2 regions of the Paenibacillus sp. Marseille-Q9583 genome follow, and region 1 is predicted to be linked to the other one. Evidence: riboswitches for the same ligand, from Rfam matches in the RefSeq annotation. Region 1 holds a riboswitch; the other holds the start of a gene.
The links. A riboswitch is a leader RNA that binds a small molecule or an ion and turns the genes downstream of it on or off. The one in region 1 is predicted to bind glycine.

Region 1 (9,141 bases):
TTGCGCTTGGCTCTGGTTTAGGTGGCCTTGTGATTAGCCACTCCTCCATCCTTCACTTGAATTGGTTAGGACTAGGGGTTGTAAGTATAGCTTTACTGCTGGCCCTTCTGCTGTTCACGAAGATGAATAGTCAATAGAAACTGCCGGATATAGATTTTATTTCAAATATTCAAGAATATGGAGTTTGGTATGCTTAATATTTATATGATATGAGGTTTGATTTCGTTGATAAGGTTACCATAATCCATATGAAACATTCTCCTTTTCGGTGTTTCAGTAATCGATCAGGTAATTGTTGTATTTAAAAATAGTTTCCTGGTTGAAGAAGTGATACATAAACTTACCGCTTGCCACCGCGCGGTAAGCTTTATCATAAGTGACGCCAATTTCAAAACCTACTTCCCATCTGGTAGAATAGGGAAAACTATATTTCTATATTCTAGTAAATTGATTATAGGTTTGGGGAGGTAGACATGAATAAAGAGCTAATTGCACAGCTGGCACAGTGGCATGAAGATGATGAACATCAGAAGATAGTTGATACCCTGATGGAGATTTCACCAGAGGACAGAGATTACGAGGTGACCAGCAGTCTGGCAAGAGCGTATAACAATCTGGGACGTTATGAAGAGGCGCTTGAACAGTTTGCGATGATTGCACAACAGGGGCAGGATGACCCGTTGTGGCATTTTCGTGTAGGGTATTCCTACTATTATCTGAATCGGTATGAGGAAGCAGTGAGAGTGCTGGGTATCGCCCATGACCTCGATCCTGACGACGAGAATACGGCCATGTTACTGAACCTCAGCCAGCGCAAGCTACGCAAAGACCACCACGCCGCGGCCAGACGGGTAATTAAAGATTCGCATAATGATCCGAGGACGGAAGCAACTCCTTTTGAAGGGATGGATTTCTCCTACTTTTGGGACGATAGCGATTATGCACTAAGACAATATGTCTCTGATCCGCCTGCGGATGAGCTGATTGCTTCTGTAGAAGAAGAGCTGGGTTACAAGCTTCCTGCATCCTATATCCGTCTGATGAAGGAGCATAATGGGGGAGTTCCTTACAATACTTGTTACCCGACGGAGGACGCGACCTCATGGGCTGAGGATCATATTGCGATTACAGGCGTTATGGGCATTGGGCGCGAGAAAAGTTATTCGCTCTGCGGAGATCTTGGCAGCACATTCATGATTGAGGAGTGGGGGTATCCTGACATCGGCGTGGTAATTTGTGACTGCCCTTCGGCAGGTCATGATGTCGTAATGCTGGATTACCGGAACTGCGGGAGGGACGGCGAACCCGAGGTGATTCATGTCGATCAGGAAGACAATTATGAGATTACGTTCCTGGCTGAAGACTTCGAGACATTTATCCGCGGGCTGGTGAGTGAGGAGGAATACGATACTTCTCAAGAAGATAAAGAAAAGGATCTGCGAAAAGTAGCCGTAGGCAAGTTCTCACCTTTGCTCGCGGAGCTGTGTAATCGTGTGTCCGAGGTTGATCAGCTTGAGCAGAAGATTCGTAATGTCTGTACTCGAATCGTTGAAGAGAAGGGACACTTTTCCTTTCATGCAGATGAGCTCTCTACTCTGATGTACGATGTGCAGTTCTGGCTGTACACAAGCTCTTATCCGAATACGAGCCATCAACAATATCTGGATGTGTATGAGAAGATAATCGCTTTTGGCGGCGAGTTCGGTCAAGGCGGGTATGCGCCCGGCTGGATCAGTGACTGGCTGGATGGGCGGATTCGGGAAGGGCTGATCGTTCAGGAGAACGGAGTGCTTCGCTTCACGGATCAAGCCCGCTTAGAGGTTATTGAACGGCTGGAAGTGGGAGCCGAAGAAGAGGACGTGACCTAAACCGGTCTCCCGCGCAGAGCTTGATTGATCACAACAGAAACATTGCGCAGAAAAGTATTGCTAGTAGGGGGATTTTTAGTCATAAAAAAGCCCGAAAAGCAGCACTTTTCGGGCGTGTTTTCTTTCGGGTCATTTCGTCATATCAAGGACGATTCGACCATTGATTTTGCCTTCTAACATAAGATCGTAGATCTCATTAATATCTTCTAGTTTACGTGTCTCAATAATGGTTTTTATTTTTCCTTCTGCAGCGAATTGTAATGTTTCTTGCAAATCTTTGCGAGTGCCGACAATTGATCCGACTACCTTTGTACCGTTTAATACCGTATCAAAGATCGGAACATCCATGGATTCAGGAGGCAGCCCAACCATGACGCAGGTACCGCCGCGGCGAATGGCCCGGTAGGCTTGATCGAATGCTTTTTTCGCAACCGCCGTACAAACGACACCATGCACTCCACCGATTTCTTTTTGAATCCAGTCTGCGGCATCTTCTTTTAATGCGTTTACGGTTTTGTCTGCACCAAGCTGTTTGGCAAGCTCCATCTTTTCATCCGACGTGTCGATGGCCACTACGTTCATTCCCATCACTTTTGCATATTGTACGCCAAGATGACCCAATCCTCCGATGCCGAAAATGGCTACCCACTCACCTGGTTTTACACCCGATACTTTCAAAGCTTTATAGGTCGTAACGCCAGCGCAAAATAAAGGTGCCGCTTCGATGAAGCTTAAATTATCAGGAACCTTCACTACATAATCGGCAGCTGCCACACAATATTCTGCATATCCGCCATCTACGGAATATCCAGAATTTTGCTGATCGAGACAAAGAGTCTCTCTTCCTGTAAGACAATACTCACAATGACCGCAGGCTGAGTACAGCCATGGAATTCCTACTCGGTCACCTACTTTTAAGTGTGTAACTCCTTCACCCATTTCTTCAATAACCCCAACGCCTTCATGTCCGGGAATAAGAGGGAGTTTCGGTTTGACGGGCCAATCGCCATGAGCAGCATGCAAATCAGTATGACACACTCCGCACGCCTGAATATGGACAAGGATTTCTTTGTGTCCGGGTTTTGGTTTAGGTACGTCTTGTAGCTCTAACTTTTCTTTGAATTTCTTTACTACAGCGGCTTTCATCAGCATACTCCTTTAGTTTTTTGCTTTTCAAAAAGTAGTATGTTCATGAGGCTAACTTTAAATTCTTGAGACTTTTATCACTGATTAACACTCACATCACAAGTAATATGTTAGAATATCAGAACAGCTTTACTGCGTTACCGCTTTATCAACTTCATAATTCACGAGCTATGATGGCTAAGGATTACACTTTAGCTGGAGCAGCTTCTGGAGAGACCGCGGAAATTCCGCGGCGCCGAAGGGTTCACAATCTCAGGCAAAAGGACAGAAGAGTACTGAATATATATTTGTCATGCTGATCGACATCAGTAGGCAAATATTATTTGATATTCTTACGATCTGGGAGATTGGATGACATCCAATCTCTCTTTTTTTATTCCAATTTATTGTACTCACAAGGGGGAACTAGGTATGGCACAACCAGAATTAAAGAGAGAGCTAGCTAATCGGCATGTTCAACTTATTGCTATTGGCGGCACCATCGGTACAGGATTATTCTTGGGATCAGGCAAGGCGATAGAGAAGGCAGGCCCATCCATCATGATCACGTATTTAATCGTGGGTATTGCTGTGTTTTTTGTGATGAGAGCACTGGGAGAGCTCCTATTATCTAAAGCGGGCTATCAATCGTTTACGGATATTGCTGAAGACTACCTTGGATCACGAGTCGCATTCATTACTGGTTGGACCTATTGGTTTTGCTGGATCATGACGGCTATGGCTGATGTCATCGCTGTTGGCGTATATGTACAATATTGGTTTGATATCCCGCAGTGGGTCCCTGCCATCGCCTGTCTAGTCGTGTTATTAGGACTTAATTTATTAACTGTAAAGAGCTTTGGGGAACTCGAATTTTGGTTTGCTTTAATTAAGGTAATTACGATTCTTGCCTTGATTGGTCTTGGAGTCATTTTGCTGATCATTGGGTTTAAGACGGATGCAGGATCGGTGACGATACGGAATCTATGGGAGCATGGGGGCTTTTTTCCAAACGGCATATCAGGCTTCTTATTTTCTTTTCAAATGGTTGTATTTGCTTATGTCGGTGTGGAGTTGGTGGGTGTGTCGGCAGCGGAAACAGCCGATCCGGAAAAAAATATCCCGTCGGCAATTAATAAAATTCCTTTACGGATTCTATTTTTCTATGTCGGCGCGCTTTTCGTCCTGCTATGCATTAACCCTTGGACGGAGCTTAGTCCGGCAGAGAGTCCTTTTGTAAAAACCTTTACTCTAGTAGGGATTCCAATAGCCGCAGGGATTATTAATTTTGTCGTATTAACTTCAGCCGCTTCCGCTTGTAACAGTGGAATGTTCTCGACAAGCCGAATTCTCTATAATTTGAGTAGAAATAACCAGGCGTCACCTCGTTTGGGCAAACTGAATAAAAACCATGTACCAGGTAACTCGTTATTCATTTCTACAATTGTTATATCTGTTGGTGCTCTTTTGAGTAAACTTATTCCGGAGCAGGCTTTTGGAATCGTGACAACGATTAGCGCCATTTGTTTTATATGGGTGTGGGGCATTGTTCTTATCTGCCATATTAAGTATAAGAAAACCCGGCCAGACTTACAGGCGAAATCTAAATTCAAAGCACCGTTCACACCGGCTATTAATTATATTGTCTTAACCTTGTTCGCTGGGATACTGATCATCATGCTGTTCGCTGGAGAGACACGCCCGGCTTTATTGTGTACTCCGTTATGGTTTATTTTATTAGTCATCTTGTATTCGATTAGAAGCAAAAAGGGGAAAAGTAATCAAGCTTGAGTTAGGCTAACATATTTTAATGGTTAGGGGGGAATCATCTCCAGCATACTGAAAGAAAAATTAAAAGAAGAGTAGCCAGTGAGCTGGGAATCGCTAAGAGGGTAACGTAAAAAGGATAATGTAAAAGGACAGCTGACCGCTGTCCTTTTGACGTTCCACTTTATGAGGTTATTCCTCTCTAACTAGATCTACTTTCGTTTCAATCTTAATCCTGCTTTTCATTGGCATAAATAATGTTATAACCAACGCCGCAACGGATAAAATCATCATAAAGTAATAAGCATCACTTGCCCCAAGAATGGATGCAAGGGATTTAAGGATCTCAGGAGTAGTAGAGGGATTGCTCTGCATCACTGTGGCCGCATGATTTGTTGCCTGTACTGTATAAATCGTAATTACGACAGCAGTACCGATGGCTCCGGCAATTTGGCGAACGGTATTGTTCACAGCTGTACCATGCGTGCCGAGTTGTTTGGGCAGTGCATTTAGTCCAGCCGTATTGAGTGGCATAGTGATGAAGCTTAGTCCAATTCGCAGGCCAATGGTACGAATCATTAGATACGTATACGTTGTAGATTCAGATAGATCAGTTACCGCCCACATAGATGGAATAATAAACAGTAAACCAATAATGAACAGTGGTTTAGCACCAAAACGGTCGTATAATTTACCGGTGACGGGTGACATGAACGCATTTACGAGCGCCCCTGGCAGCAATAGTAGTCCTGCATCAAATGCTGTAAAACCACGGCCATTCTGCAGATAAATAGGCAATAAAATCATATCTGCGTACATCATCATCGTGATTAATACGTTAATAAGAGAAGTCATCGTAAAAACTTTATTTTTGAAGACAGACAGGTTCAGCAGTGGATCATCAGACTTGATTTGTCGAAGACAGAATACGGCCGTAACAGCGATCCCGATCCCTAAGGTCAGAATTACTATTCCATCGTCCCAGCCTTTACTGCCTGCACTACTGAAGCCGTATAAAATTAAGCCAAATCCAACGGTTGATAAAAGAACACTTACTACATCAAGCTTAGACTTAGACGTCTCGGATACATTCACTAAATACTTGAATGCCAACGCTATAACAAGGATGACGAGTGGAATGAGGCCGATAAATAACCAGCGCCAAGAGTGATATTCAACAATAAATCCCGCAAGCGTCGGGCCAATAGCAGGAGCAAATATCATCGCCAGTCCAAGCAGTCCCATAGCACTGCCGCGTTTTTCAACAGGGAAAATAGCGAGCACAACGCTCATCATGAGCGGCATTATAATACCGGCACCTGCAGCTTGGATCATCCGTCCGACTAAGAGTAGACTAAAGCTCGGCGCTGCTGCACAAATGATTGAGCCAATTAATAAAAATGACATGGCACTTATAAATAATTGACGTGTTGTAAACCGTTTCATTAAATAGGCTGTAATCGGAATCAATATCCCGTTGACCAGCATAAAACCTGTTGAAATCCATTGTACAGTTGTTGCCGTGACATCAAATACATCCATCAGACTACTTAAGGCGACATTTAAAAGCGTCTGATTGAGTGTAGATAAGAAACAACCAAAAATTAGAATGGTTAGTAGGATTCCTTTATTTATTTTCTTAATATCTTCTTGCATGGTGCAGGCCTCTCTTCATTGCTTTTTCGACATAGTGTCGATAAAATAAATCATATCAGCATTTAAACAGTATTCCTATTTGCAATTTCATTGAAAGTGTCGACTAATCGACAGAATGGGTAAATTAGTTGATGAAATACTATATAAACGATAATAGAGGGATGAAATGTCCGAACATAAAAGAGTTGATCCACGAGCCATTCGCTCAAAAAAGATGCTGAAAAATGCTGTTTTTTCATTATTGGCCGAGAATGTGGAGATTCCTCAATTGACTGTCCAAAAAATCGCCAACCGTGCTGAGCTCAATCGTGCAACGTTTTATTTGCATTATGAGGATATTAACGATTTATTGCGCCAGATCGTACATGAAATCTTTGATGACCTGTCCATGAAGGTTGAACCGTTATTACAAGTGAAGAGCAGTATCGAACAGGAGCAGTTGGTCACATTTTTAAGTTATTTTTATGAATACCGGCAGATCTTTGCTGTATTGGTAGAGCACAAAGGCTTCAAAAACCAATTAACCAACCTATTAAAAAATACGATCGAAAAACGAAGAAACGTGAGAAATATAGATTCCACTAAAGAGGTAGTTTCCCTTGATATTATTGCATCATCACTATTAGGAATTATTATGTGGTGGATTAAGGATGGCAGCCAATATAGCGCAGAATACATAGCGGGGCAAATCACCTTGATGTATAAAAGAAGGTATTTATAAGTGTTAGACTGCGCTATAGGAGGACATGGGTAAAAACCGTTGTATGATATAGAGATACAAATTTCAAGATAACAGATAATCCCTGCACCAGCCTTAGGTAAAACTATAAAAAGCGGCAGTCTAGGACGTTACTTCTCGTCCAAAGGCTGTCCGCTTTTTTCAAATCATATTATTTAAAATCAACCTTGATCTGGGCTATCTCACTGTTCGTACCAATGCGTAATGGCGGCCCCCAAGTCCCTACACCAGATGTAACGATGACGTGAGGACTGTCTAAATTCTTCTGATAGTGTCCGTAATCTACTGTGAACATAGCATTGGTGATTAGATTTGCAGGGAATACTTGTCCTTGATGCGTATGTCCGCTAAGTATCAAATCGACGTCATCTCCGTATTCAATCATATTCGATGGTTGATGATCCATTACGATAACGGGCATAGTTGTATCAATGTTACTCATCACTTCTGAAGTAACAGCTCTAGCGTTTCCTTGATCACCAATAGGAGATGAATCTCTCCTGCCAACTACAACGAATTGATTATCAATAACGACATGCTCATCATTTAGAAGTTTAATGTTACTCTTATCTATAAAGTTCACAATCTCATCGTATGATCGTCCTGCATCATGGTTACCTAAACAAGCATAAACCCCATAGGTGGACTGAATAGTATTTAATAACTCTATTCCTTTGGAAGGATTAGAGAGCGCATGGTAGTTACCATTGAATATATCTCCTGACATCAACACAATATCCGGCTGCATGTTATTAATACGATCAACAACGTCTTCAATAAACTTTACATCATTTACGTAGCCTAAATGTAAGTCACTGATCAGCACAATATTTAAATGATCTAATGACGTGCTTTTATGTATTTGGATCGGATAAGTAACTTCTTTTATCTGATTGGCGTTATAAATCCCATAGGACACCAATCCTATGACTAGAATAAATACTACCGATCTTGTATGGAAAATAACACGTTTTGGCGCAGGGGAGGGGGTGATTTTGATCCATTTACTAATAAGTAAGATTACATCGGAAAGGAGTAACAGCAAGAACAAATAGAAGTAGATCCCCATCCAATAGTCCCCGAATTGACCAATAAAATTAACAATACCTGAATCGGTCGTCATAGCCGAAGAGGACAATAGTAAATTAATAATGATTGTTACCGCACACAAGCTGTAGATAACTCCGTATATAATCCCATTAATATTTGGAAATACATTTTGTAACCATTTAAAAATTTTTCTCGCGATGTAATAGTTACTTGCCGCGTACATAGCGAATATAAACAGAAATGCAAATACCATATGATGCACCGTCCTATTTTTTTTAGATTACAGAGAGCAATAGTTCAGAATCAATATGTTCACGTACTCGGTAAGAGTAACATATTTTTTTATGTGGGAAGAGAGGATCGTTTCTATTGTTTAAAGCGTTTACTCAAATGAAATATTTATAAAAATGTAAACAATAACATTTTACGACAATATTCACCTTACTTTTACATGGGAGGTATGATATATTCTGGTGGAAAATGGATAATAGGAAAAGTGAAAGGAAGAATGCGTATGGAAGCGCTGGTGTGGACATCCAATGATAAGCTAGAGCTCTGCGAATGGGAAGAGCCACAGATCGTAACCCCGGATGAAGTTAAGATTCGGATTGAGATGACAGGCATTTGTGGAACAGATCTAGCGGTCATAACCGGTAAAGAGGAAGGAGTTACAGGAATCATTCGCGGTCATGAGGCTGTGGGGACCGTAATTCAAATTGGCAGTAATGTTGACCGTGTTAAGGTGGGGGACCGTGTAGTTATCGATCCGAATCAAAGCTGCAATGAATGTTATTTTTGCTTGAAAGAACAGCCGCACTTATGTATAGGCTCCGATGGAAATGGGATGCCTATTGCTGGTTTGAATCGAAATGGGACATTCACTTTTTTTTTCTCAACTGTACAAACGTTTGCACACCTTTTACCTGATCATATGAG
Region 2 (9,141 bases), on a different contig from region 1:
ACTCCTTAAACTCACTGGCCAATTGGGCAGCCAAAGTCTTGTTGTGCGCAATAACTAACGTCGGGCGGTTTAATTTGGAAATAACTTGTGCAACGGTAAACGTCTTACCCGTACCCGTCGCGCCCAGCAGCGTCTGGTGCTTCTTGCCCTGCCGGATGCCTTGTAGTAATTCCTCTATGGCATGAGGCTGATCGCCCTGGGGTGTATACTCGGACTCCAATTCAAAAGTCTTTGTACTGACGACAATATCACTCATTTGCCCGTCTCCCCTCTATCGTCTAAACTAGATTAATATATTATAATTGTTGTCTGAATGTTCTCTCTCCATACGATGGCAAGCTAAATCGCCTTTGGTGTCTCTAAAAGACGTTAAGCGTTTGTGCGAGAATTATAAGGATTAAAGTATAACGTGAAACTTATACTTTCTTATAATTAAAAAATATGGAAGATAAGAATATGTGTTCCCGTTCATTATACAGTGTTGACTAGATCGTTGCAAACCATAATACATAGAAATGTTAGGAGCTTGAAGCATGGATATTACCTCAATAATCGGTCTATTGGCTGGACTGGCTGCGTTAATCGGCGGCTATCTTTGGGAAGGCGGAAGCCTCTCAGGACTGCTGCAGCTTAATGCAGCTTTGATTGTGTTCGGGGGTACGTTTGCCGCCGTTATGATCAGCTTCCCGGCATCTAAGCTGCGCTCCATTCCAGCAGCACTACGCATGGCTTTCGGTAGCAACCCTGATCGTGATGTAGAAAAAGCAGAAGAACTCATTGCAATGGCAACCTTGGCCCGGCGCGGCGGCGTTTTAATGTTAGAAAAACAAGCTGAAGAACATCCGGACCCTTTTACACGTGAAGGTCTACTTCTTATTGTAGACGGTACTGATCCTGAGCAGGTAAGACAGATTCTTGAATTAGAAATGGATGCTAAAGAATTGAAGCATGAGAACTATGCTAAGATTTTTGAAGCTGCAGGTGGATATGCACCAACGATGGGAATTATCGGGACGGTGATGGGGCTCATCCGTGTACTTGGCAACCTTACAGATCCGTCAAATCTGGGCACATCTATCGCAGTGGCATTTACCGCAACACTGTACGGTGTTGCCATCGCTAATTTAATATTTTTACCCATCGCTTCCAAAATCAAATCCCGCAGTCAAAGCCAGCTACATAGTATGGAAATGCTGCTCGTCGGCATTCTTTCTTTGCAGAACGGGGATCACCCCTTGCTGGTGCGTAAAAAACTGAACTCATTCATCTCAGACACGGACACGAATGACCGTTCAGAAACTAGAGGTCTTTTATGAGACAAAGAGACCGGCGCAAACGGCGTGTAGAGACTCGGGAAAGCCGCGACCGTTGGATGATTACTTATGCTGATCTAATTACACTTTTACTTATTTTTTTCGTTATATTGTATGCGATGAGCAGCCTGGATACTGACAAATATAACATCGTGACAGGCTCGTTATCCGAGACCTTCAAGTCTGGCAGCACTGTCCTTGAGGGTGGGAACGGCATTTTAGATGCTGGGAAATCAACTGAGAACAAACCGGAAAGTACAGACGGGAATGGGAATGCAGCTGCAACTGCGAGACCGAATGATGGATCTGCTGAACAAACGGAGAACGAAACACCTTCGGCACGTGAACTTGCTTTTCGAGAACAAGAGGCTAAACTTGCTGAATTAATGGGTGTGATCACGAACTATGTAGAGGAAAATAATCTCGGAGAACAAATTTTTGTTGCCGACAAACCGCAGGGGATAGAAATCACACTCAGTGACCGGTTTCTCTTCGATATAGGTAAGGCAGACCTGAAGTCTCCAGCCCTCCCTGCTCTTCAGCAGTTATCTGGCTTATTCAGCGATATCGGCGCAAAGATCAGCATTGAAGGACATACCGACAATACTCCAGTATCTTCGACTTCTCACTATAACGACAACTGGGAGCTATCTGGTGCTCGTGCGCTGTCAGTGCTTCGCTTTTTCTTAGATCGGGAGGGATTGAATCCCGACAATTTTCAATACGCAGGTTATGCTGATACCCAGCCCACCGCGGATAATACAACGGCAGCAGGTCAACAAAAGAACCGCCGTGTAGAGATCATTGTGCTTCGACAGCTTCAAGAGGGTGCATAAAAAATGTTTTACTCAGAGCTAGTTACAGTAGCTAGCTCTGTGCGGGAGCGAATCTGCTTATCAACATACCAAAATGGGCTCGCCACTATTTATTACGGAAATACTCCCTGATTAATACCCTATTTAGTCAGAAATAGCCTTTTCACTGAAATTTTAGGGAAGAATTCCCTAAAACCCTTAGTGTCACCCTATATTCGTCTAAAATAAGGGAGGTTTCCCCTAATTCCACAACCAGTAGATTCGCTTTTAAATAAAACCCCATAATTCCAAATAATACCAGTATTTAACGCAAAAATCACCACCACTATCTATATAAAAACACCAAACAGCAAGTCCCCAAAAACGGAAACTTGCTGCTTCAAATATCACATGCAATGAAATTAATATACACTGAAAAAACCCAATTACTCTCCTACCAATGCACGATATCCGGCTGCATCTAGCAGTCCTTTTACAGCATCAGCATACTCTCCGTCCACTTCAATTTCAAAAATCCAACCTTCACCATACGGCTTATCATTAATTAGCTCTGGACTAGCTTCTAAACCATCATTAATCTTGGTAACCTTCCCAGAAACGGGTGAATAGAGTTCCGATACGGTCTTAACGGATTCGATACTACCTACGCTGTCGCCAGCTGAAATGGCCGAACCCACTTCTGGAAATTCCACAAACACGATATCGCCTAACAAATGCTGAGCATGATCCGTAATCCCAACACGTACTACGCGTCCTTCCACTTGCTGTGCCCACTCATGCTCTTCGCTGTAAAGAAGGTTATCTAAAACTTCACTCATTTCAAGCCGCCTCATTTCCAAATTGGAATTCTAAATTTAGTTATAGCCTAAGTGATCCCGGAGCATAATGTCAATGTTACTAACAGTAAAATAAATTTGTCGTTTTTTTGACTTTTTCTTGTTGACAGCGCCCTCCTATACCCGTTTAATGGAGACATACAAGAAGAAACGACGATGTCGTCTTTTTTATAGACGATAACCGTTTCTCGAAGAAATATAAGGATAATGTATAATGTGAAACATATACTTTCTTATATTTGAAACAAATACAGTTGCGGATGATGGCATAGGGAGAGACTGTCTCACTTGAAGACGGCGCCGAAGGAGTAAGCCCTAACAGGGGTGAATCTCTCAGGCAAAAGGACCTTTGTCGGACGTACCTCTGGAGAGCATCAGACGCGAGGCTGAGTGCGTCAGGTCACCAACGGGGAAACTTGCAGGTTAGTTACGCAGGGTAACTCTCAGGTACAAAGGACAGAGCAGAAAGCGATTAGTGCATTTATGCATGATTGCTTCTGCCTGTCCTTTTTTTCGTATGTAATCAGACTAGGGGAGTGACGACATGGATGCTTTGAAAAGAACGCCTTTTTATGATCTCTATTCCGCCTATGCGGAGTCCAGGTGCATTGATTTTGGCGGTTGGGAGCTGCCAGTACAGTTTACAGGTATCGTGAAGGAGCATGAGGCTGTTCGCCAGCAGGCTGGACTGTTCGATGTATCGCATATGGGTGAATTCATGGTGATCGGAAGCGGCGCTGAAGCCTTTTTACAAAAAATGACGACCAACGATGTCAGCCGCCTTACCGATGGTGCGGCACAATATACGCTGCTCTGTTATCCAAACGGCGGTGTGGTCGACGATTTGCTCGTGTATCGACTAAGTGAAGGCCGTTATATGCTTGTCGTAAATGCCTCCAACATCGATAAGGACTTCCAGTGGCTGCAAGAGCATCTGACCTCTGAATTCGATGAAGTCACACTCACTAATGTCTCTGACGAGACGCTTTTGCTCGCCTTGCAAGGTCCGCTGGCAGAGACCATACTCGCAGAAGTTACTGATGCACCGATCTCAACGCTCAAGCCTTTCCACTTCATCGAACTCGCAACCGTCTGCGGTGTAGAAGTACTGATCTCCCGTACGGGTTATACCGGTGAAGATGGCTTCGAAATTTACGCTCCACTGGATGGGGCAGCAACGTTATGGAACGGCCTTCTCGCAGTTGGCGCTCCTCACGGATTAACACCTGCTGGACTGGGCGCTCGTGATACGCTGCGTTTTGAGGCAAAACTGCCACTGTACGGTCAGGAGCTGTCGGCTGACATCACGCCTCTTGAAGCAGGGATTCAGTTTTTCGTAAAGCTGGACAAAGCAGACTTCATCGGTCGTGATGCGTTAGTGCAGCAAAAAGAAGCCGGTCTTCCCCGCCGCCTTGTTGGTCTAGAAATGATTGATCGAGGCATTCCACGCTCCCATTATCCAGTCTATGCGGACGGCATCAAAATCGGAGAGGTCACAACTGGAACTCAATCACCAACGCTCAAACGCAACCTGGGATTAGCTTTGCTTGATACAGCTTACAGTGAAATTGGCACAGAGGTATTCGTAGAGATACGCGGCAAGCAGCTTAAGGCTGTCGTGATTAAGGCCCCTTTTTACAAGTATAAACGCCTTTAGCATCCATATTAGGACGGTTAGCTTTAAGCGAGAAATAGAAGGATAAAGTATAGCGTGAAAATTGTACTTTCTAAAAAAAGCCAAGGAGTGAGACCTTAATGAAGCACCGTTATCTGCCCATGACAGCACAGGACCGCGTAGAGATGATGGAAGCCGTCGGGATTCAGTCCATAGATGAGCTGTTCTCCGATATTCCTGAAGCCGTCCGTTATCAAGGCACTATGCCGATGTCTGAACCACTCGATGAGTACGCCCTGCTACGTCATATGAAAGGTCTCGCTGACCGAAATGCTGACTTCGATTCGCACGCCAGCTTCCTCGGCGCCGGATTATACGACCATCACATCCCTGTGGTGATCAACCATGTCATTTCCCGTTCAGAATTCTATACTGCTTACACCCCTTATCAACCGGAGATCAGCCAAGGCGAACTGCAAGCGATCTTCGAATTCCAATCCTACATTTGCGAACTAACCGGTATGAAAGTAGCCAATGCCAGCATGTATGATGGCGCAACCGCATTATCCGAAGCAGCCGTCCTCGCAGCTGGTGCTACCAAACGCAAAAAATTAATTGTCTCACGCACCGTTCATCCAGAAGCGCGCCAAGTGTTACGCACATCGGCTAATGCTTGGGGTCTTGAAGTAGTGGAGATTGACTATAGAGACGGTGTTACCGATCAGGCTAAGCTTGCTGAGGCCATTGATAGTGATACGGCTGCAGTACTGATGCAATCACCTAACTTCTTTGGCAGCATCGAAGATCTTAGCACCGTTGAGCCGCTGATCCATGCTGTTAAAGGGTTGTTCGTCGTCAGTGCAAATCCGATCGCTCTTGGCGTACTAGAAACACCAGGTAAGCTCGGAGCCGACATCGTAGTCGGTGACGCTCAGCCACTCGGTATTCCAGCTTCTCTAGGTGGGCCAACTTGTGGATTCTTCGCGGTAGCTGAGCACTTGATGCGTAAGATGCCGGGCCGTATCGTCGGCCAAACGGTTGACCGTAACGGTAAACGTGGCTTCGTTCTGACACTCCAAGCTCGTGAACAGCATATCCGTCGTGAAAAAGCGACATCGAATATTTGCTCCAATCAGGCGCTACTCGCACTCTGCGCATCCGTCTACCTGTCCGTAATGGGTAAAGAAGGGATGCGTGAAGTAGGCGAGCTGAACATTCGTAAAAGCCATTACGCCGCTAATAAACTAAGCGAACTAACAGGGGCTGAACTTACCTTTTCCTCCCCATTCTTTAACGAGTTTGTCGTGAAGCTTCCGGAAGGAAGCAGCGTAAGTGCAATTAATTCGAAGCTGCTGAAGGAAGGTTATCTAGGCGGTTATGATCTGGGCCGTGATTATCCTGAACTTGCTGGACATATGCTGGTAGCCGTTACGGAAAAAAGAAGCAAAAACGAAATTGACCAATTCGCTAGCGCACTGGAGGGCTGTTTATGAAACCGGAGCAAAGTCTAATTTTTGAATTAAGCCGTCCCGGCCGTTCGGCCTATTCTTTGCCACTGTGCGATGTGCCGCAGGAAGAAACCTTGGAATCTCTGATTCCATCAGGTTTACTCCGTAGCGACCCCGTCGTGCTTCCAGAAGTATCGGAAGTGGACGTCATTCGCCACTACACTTCCTTGTCACGCCGCAACTTTGGTGTAGATAACGGGTTCTATCCACTCGGTTCATGTACGATGAAATACAATCCGAAAATTAATGAAGATGTTGCCCGCATCGTAGGCCTAGCTAAGATCCACCCTTACCAGCCAGAAGAAAGCATTCAAGGCGCACTGGAATTAATGTATACCCTGCAAAATGACTTGTCTGCACTAACTGGCATGGATGCTGTATCTTTACAGCCTGCCGCAGGTGCTCATGGTGAATGGACCGGCCTCATGATGATCCGCGCCTACCATGAAAGCCGCGGTGAGACCCGCACGAAGGTTATCGTGCCGGATTCCTCACACGGCACCAATCCTGCTAGTGCTTCAGCAGCAGGACTTGAAACGATCACGATCCCTTCCACAGATAAAGGAATGGTTGATCTTGAAGCACTCAAAACAGCTGTTGGCAGTGACACAGCCGCACTGATGCTGACTAACCCAAGCACACTCGGCTTGTTCGAGACCCAAATCGTCGAGATTGCTGAGATCGTGCATGAAGCAGGTGGCTTACTCTATTACGATGGAGCCAACTCCAATGCCATTATGGGCATTACCCGCCCTGGCGACATGGGCTTTGACGTTGTGCATCTGAACTTGCACAAGACAATGAGCACCCCGCACGGCGGTGGTGGCCCTGGAGCCGGACCTGTCGGCGTAAAATCAATCTTGATTCCGTTCCTACCACAACCAACTGTGATGAAAAACGAAGATAGCAGCTTCTCACTCGACTTCGGCGGACCTGAATCGATTGGACGTGTGAAAGCTTTTTACGGCAACTTTGGTATTCTCGTTCGTGCCTACGCCTATATCCGCACCTATGGTCCAGACGGACTGCGTGAGGTATCCGAAAATGCCGTGCTGAATGCGAACTATATGATGCACCGGCTGGCGCCGTATTTTGAAATCCCATATCCGGGCGTATGTAAGCATGAATTCGTAATGTCCGGCAAAAACCTCAAGCAGTATGGTGTACGCACCTTAGACGTTGCTAAACGATTACTCGACTTCGGCTACCATCCGCCAACCGTGTACTTCCCTCTGACTGTTGAGGAATGTATGATGATCGAACCGACGGAAACCGAAAGTAAAGAAACGCTCGACGGCTTCATCGATACGATGATTCAAATCGTGAAAGAAGCGCAAGAGACACCTGAGATTGTAATCAACGCACCTCATACCACAGAAATTAGCCGATTGGATGAGACACAGGCTGCGCGTAAGCCGGTATTGAATTGTTCTTGCGGCTAAATAGATAATAAGCAATATTAAAAGCAGGCCACGATATCGGTTATCGTCGGTCTGCTTTTCACACTGTCCAATTACACGAAAAGTTCCCATCCTCTAAATCATCAGGCCCTTCCCAGCATCATAAAGATGTCTGTGAAGGGCCTGTTTCAGTTGTTTATCACTATAACTTTTTGATATTAAGCACCATGCGTCGGAGTTTCTACTTTCACCGCGCCCTTGCGCTCCTTAGCCGATTTACGGAAGTAGAATAGCTCGTAAATCGCTGGAACTACAACCAGCGTAAGCAGTGTTGCCGCAGTTAAACCGCCGATGACTACAATCGCCAAGCTTTGCGAGACGATGCTGCCCATCTCGGCATGGCCGAACAGCAGTGGAGTCATGGCGCAAATGGTAGCAATAGCCGTCATCAGAATCGGGCGCATCCGTGTTCCGGCCGCTTCCAGAATGGCTTCGCGAATACCCATATGCGTTTCATTCTGCTTAATACGGTCGATAAGCACAATCGCATTCGTGACGACGATACCAATTAGCATCAGAGCCCCAAACAGGGCAGTAAAATCAGGTGTTACCCCGGATACGATCAGTCCAACAATCGCCCCAATCGCAGCCAATGGCAAGGAGAACATGATTGCCAGCGGAGCACGAAGGGTTTTGAAGGTGAGGACCATGATCAGATACACCAAACCGATGGAGATCAGCGCCGTCATACCAAGGTCCGCGAAATCCTCTGACTGATCAACCGAGGCTCCGCCTGCAAATAGAGTCACACCCTTTGGAAGGGTAAGACTATCGGTTTGCTTTTTAATATCCGCTCCGATTTCAGACACCTTCTTCGGATCCACTTCCGCTGTAATTCTCGCATATGGCTTCCCATCTTTATGGAACAATAGTGCTGGTTCATTCCGAACCTCATAGGTTGCTAGTTGTGACAACGGCTTTGGACCTTCAGCAGTCATGAGCGTCATTGCTTTTAAATCTTGCTCCGACTTCGGCTCAGCCATAGGATCTAACACTACTCCAGCAGGAGTACCGTCCAGTTCGATTTGCCCCATAGGGATAGGATTCAGCATAGCTGACAATTGCATGGTAATTTCTTGTGCATTCGTCTGTGCTGGATCTACCTTAAATGTAAAGACAGGTTTGGTATCCTCCATATTGCTACTGACCTTTTGAATACCCTCCACAGTCTTCAACTTATTCGTAACTTCTGCTGCAACAGCAGTAATATCTGTAAGATTATCACCCACGATATCAATATATTCGCTAGTGGAGCTTGAACCCATCATACTCATTTGATTAGCAACAAGTGTTGCCCCAGCGTAGGAATCCTTCACATCACGAACATAATCAATGAACGCCTCAGCATCTGCACCTTTTTTCATCACAACGGTATAGTCCACTAAGGTCTCAGAGCTAACGGACCCCCACTGGGCCGCATCTGCACTGTTCCCTGATTGCATGATCACCGTTTCCGCTTCAGGCTGTTTCATCAAATCTTGCTCTAATTGCTTTCCTTTTTCTAAAATCTCTTTAACAGGAACATCCTTCGGATAATTCAACTGAACAGAGACATAGCTGGCATCTGAAGCATCAAGCGCGCCTTTTGGCATAG

Region 2: it holds a riboswitch for glycine, as region 1 does, so the genes downstream of both, gcvT (glycine cleavage system aminomethyltransferase GcvT) here and ACWNM1_RS01750 (amino acid permease) in region 1, are expected to answer to the same signal.

What each region holds. Positions count from the first base shown of each region.
Region 1 is NZ_CDRJTB010000001.1:399,679-408,819, reverse strand. It holds partial or broken gene ACWNM1_RS01765 (MFS transporter) at 1-137, shown strand, start outside; gene ACWNM1_RS01760 (SMI1/KNR4 family protein) at 474-1,868, shown strand; gene adhP (alcohol dehydrogenase AdhP) at 1,998-3,014, opposite strand; glycine riboswitch at 3,212-3,292, shown strand; gene ACWNM1_RS01750 (amino acid permease) at 3,426-4,784, shown strand; gene ACWNM1_RS01745 (DHA2 family efflux MFS transporter permease subunit) at 4,953-6,416, opposite strand; gene ACWNM1_RS01740 (TetR/AcrR family transcriptional regulator) at 6,583-7,137, shown strand; gene ACWNM1_RS01735 (metallophosphoesterase) at 7,307-8,458, opposite strand; gene ACWNM1_RS01730 (zinc-dependent alcohol dehydrogenase) at 8,720-9,141, shown strand, end outside.
Region 2 is NZ_CDRJTB010000028.1:41,467-50,607, reverse strand. It holds gene uvrB (excinuclease ABC subunit UvrB) at 1-256, opposite strand, end outside; gene ACWNM1_RS14715 (flagellar motor protein) at 534-1,316, shown strand; gene ACWNM1_RS14710 (flagellar motor protein MotB) at 1,313-2,149, shown strand; gene gcvH (glycine cleavage system protein GcvH) at 2,554-2,946, opposite strand; glycine riboswitch at 3,225-3,323, shown strand; gene gcvT (glycine cleavage system aminomethyltransferase GcvT) at 3,509-4,621, shown strand; gene gcvPA (aminomethyl-transferring glycine dehydrogenase subunit GcvPA) at 4,720-6,072, shown strand; gene gcvPB (aminomethyl-transferring glycine dehydrogenase subunit GcvPB) at 6,069-7,529, shown strand; gene ACWNM1_RS14685 (efflux RND transporter permease subunit) at 7,706-9,141, opposite strand, start outside.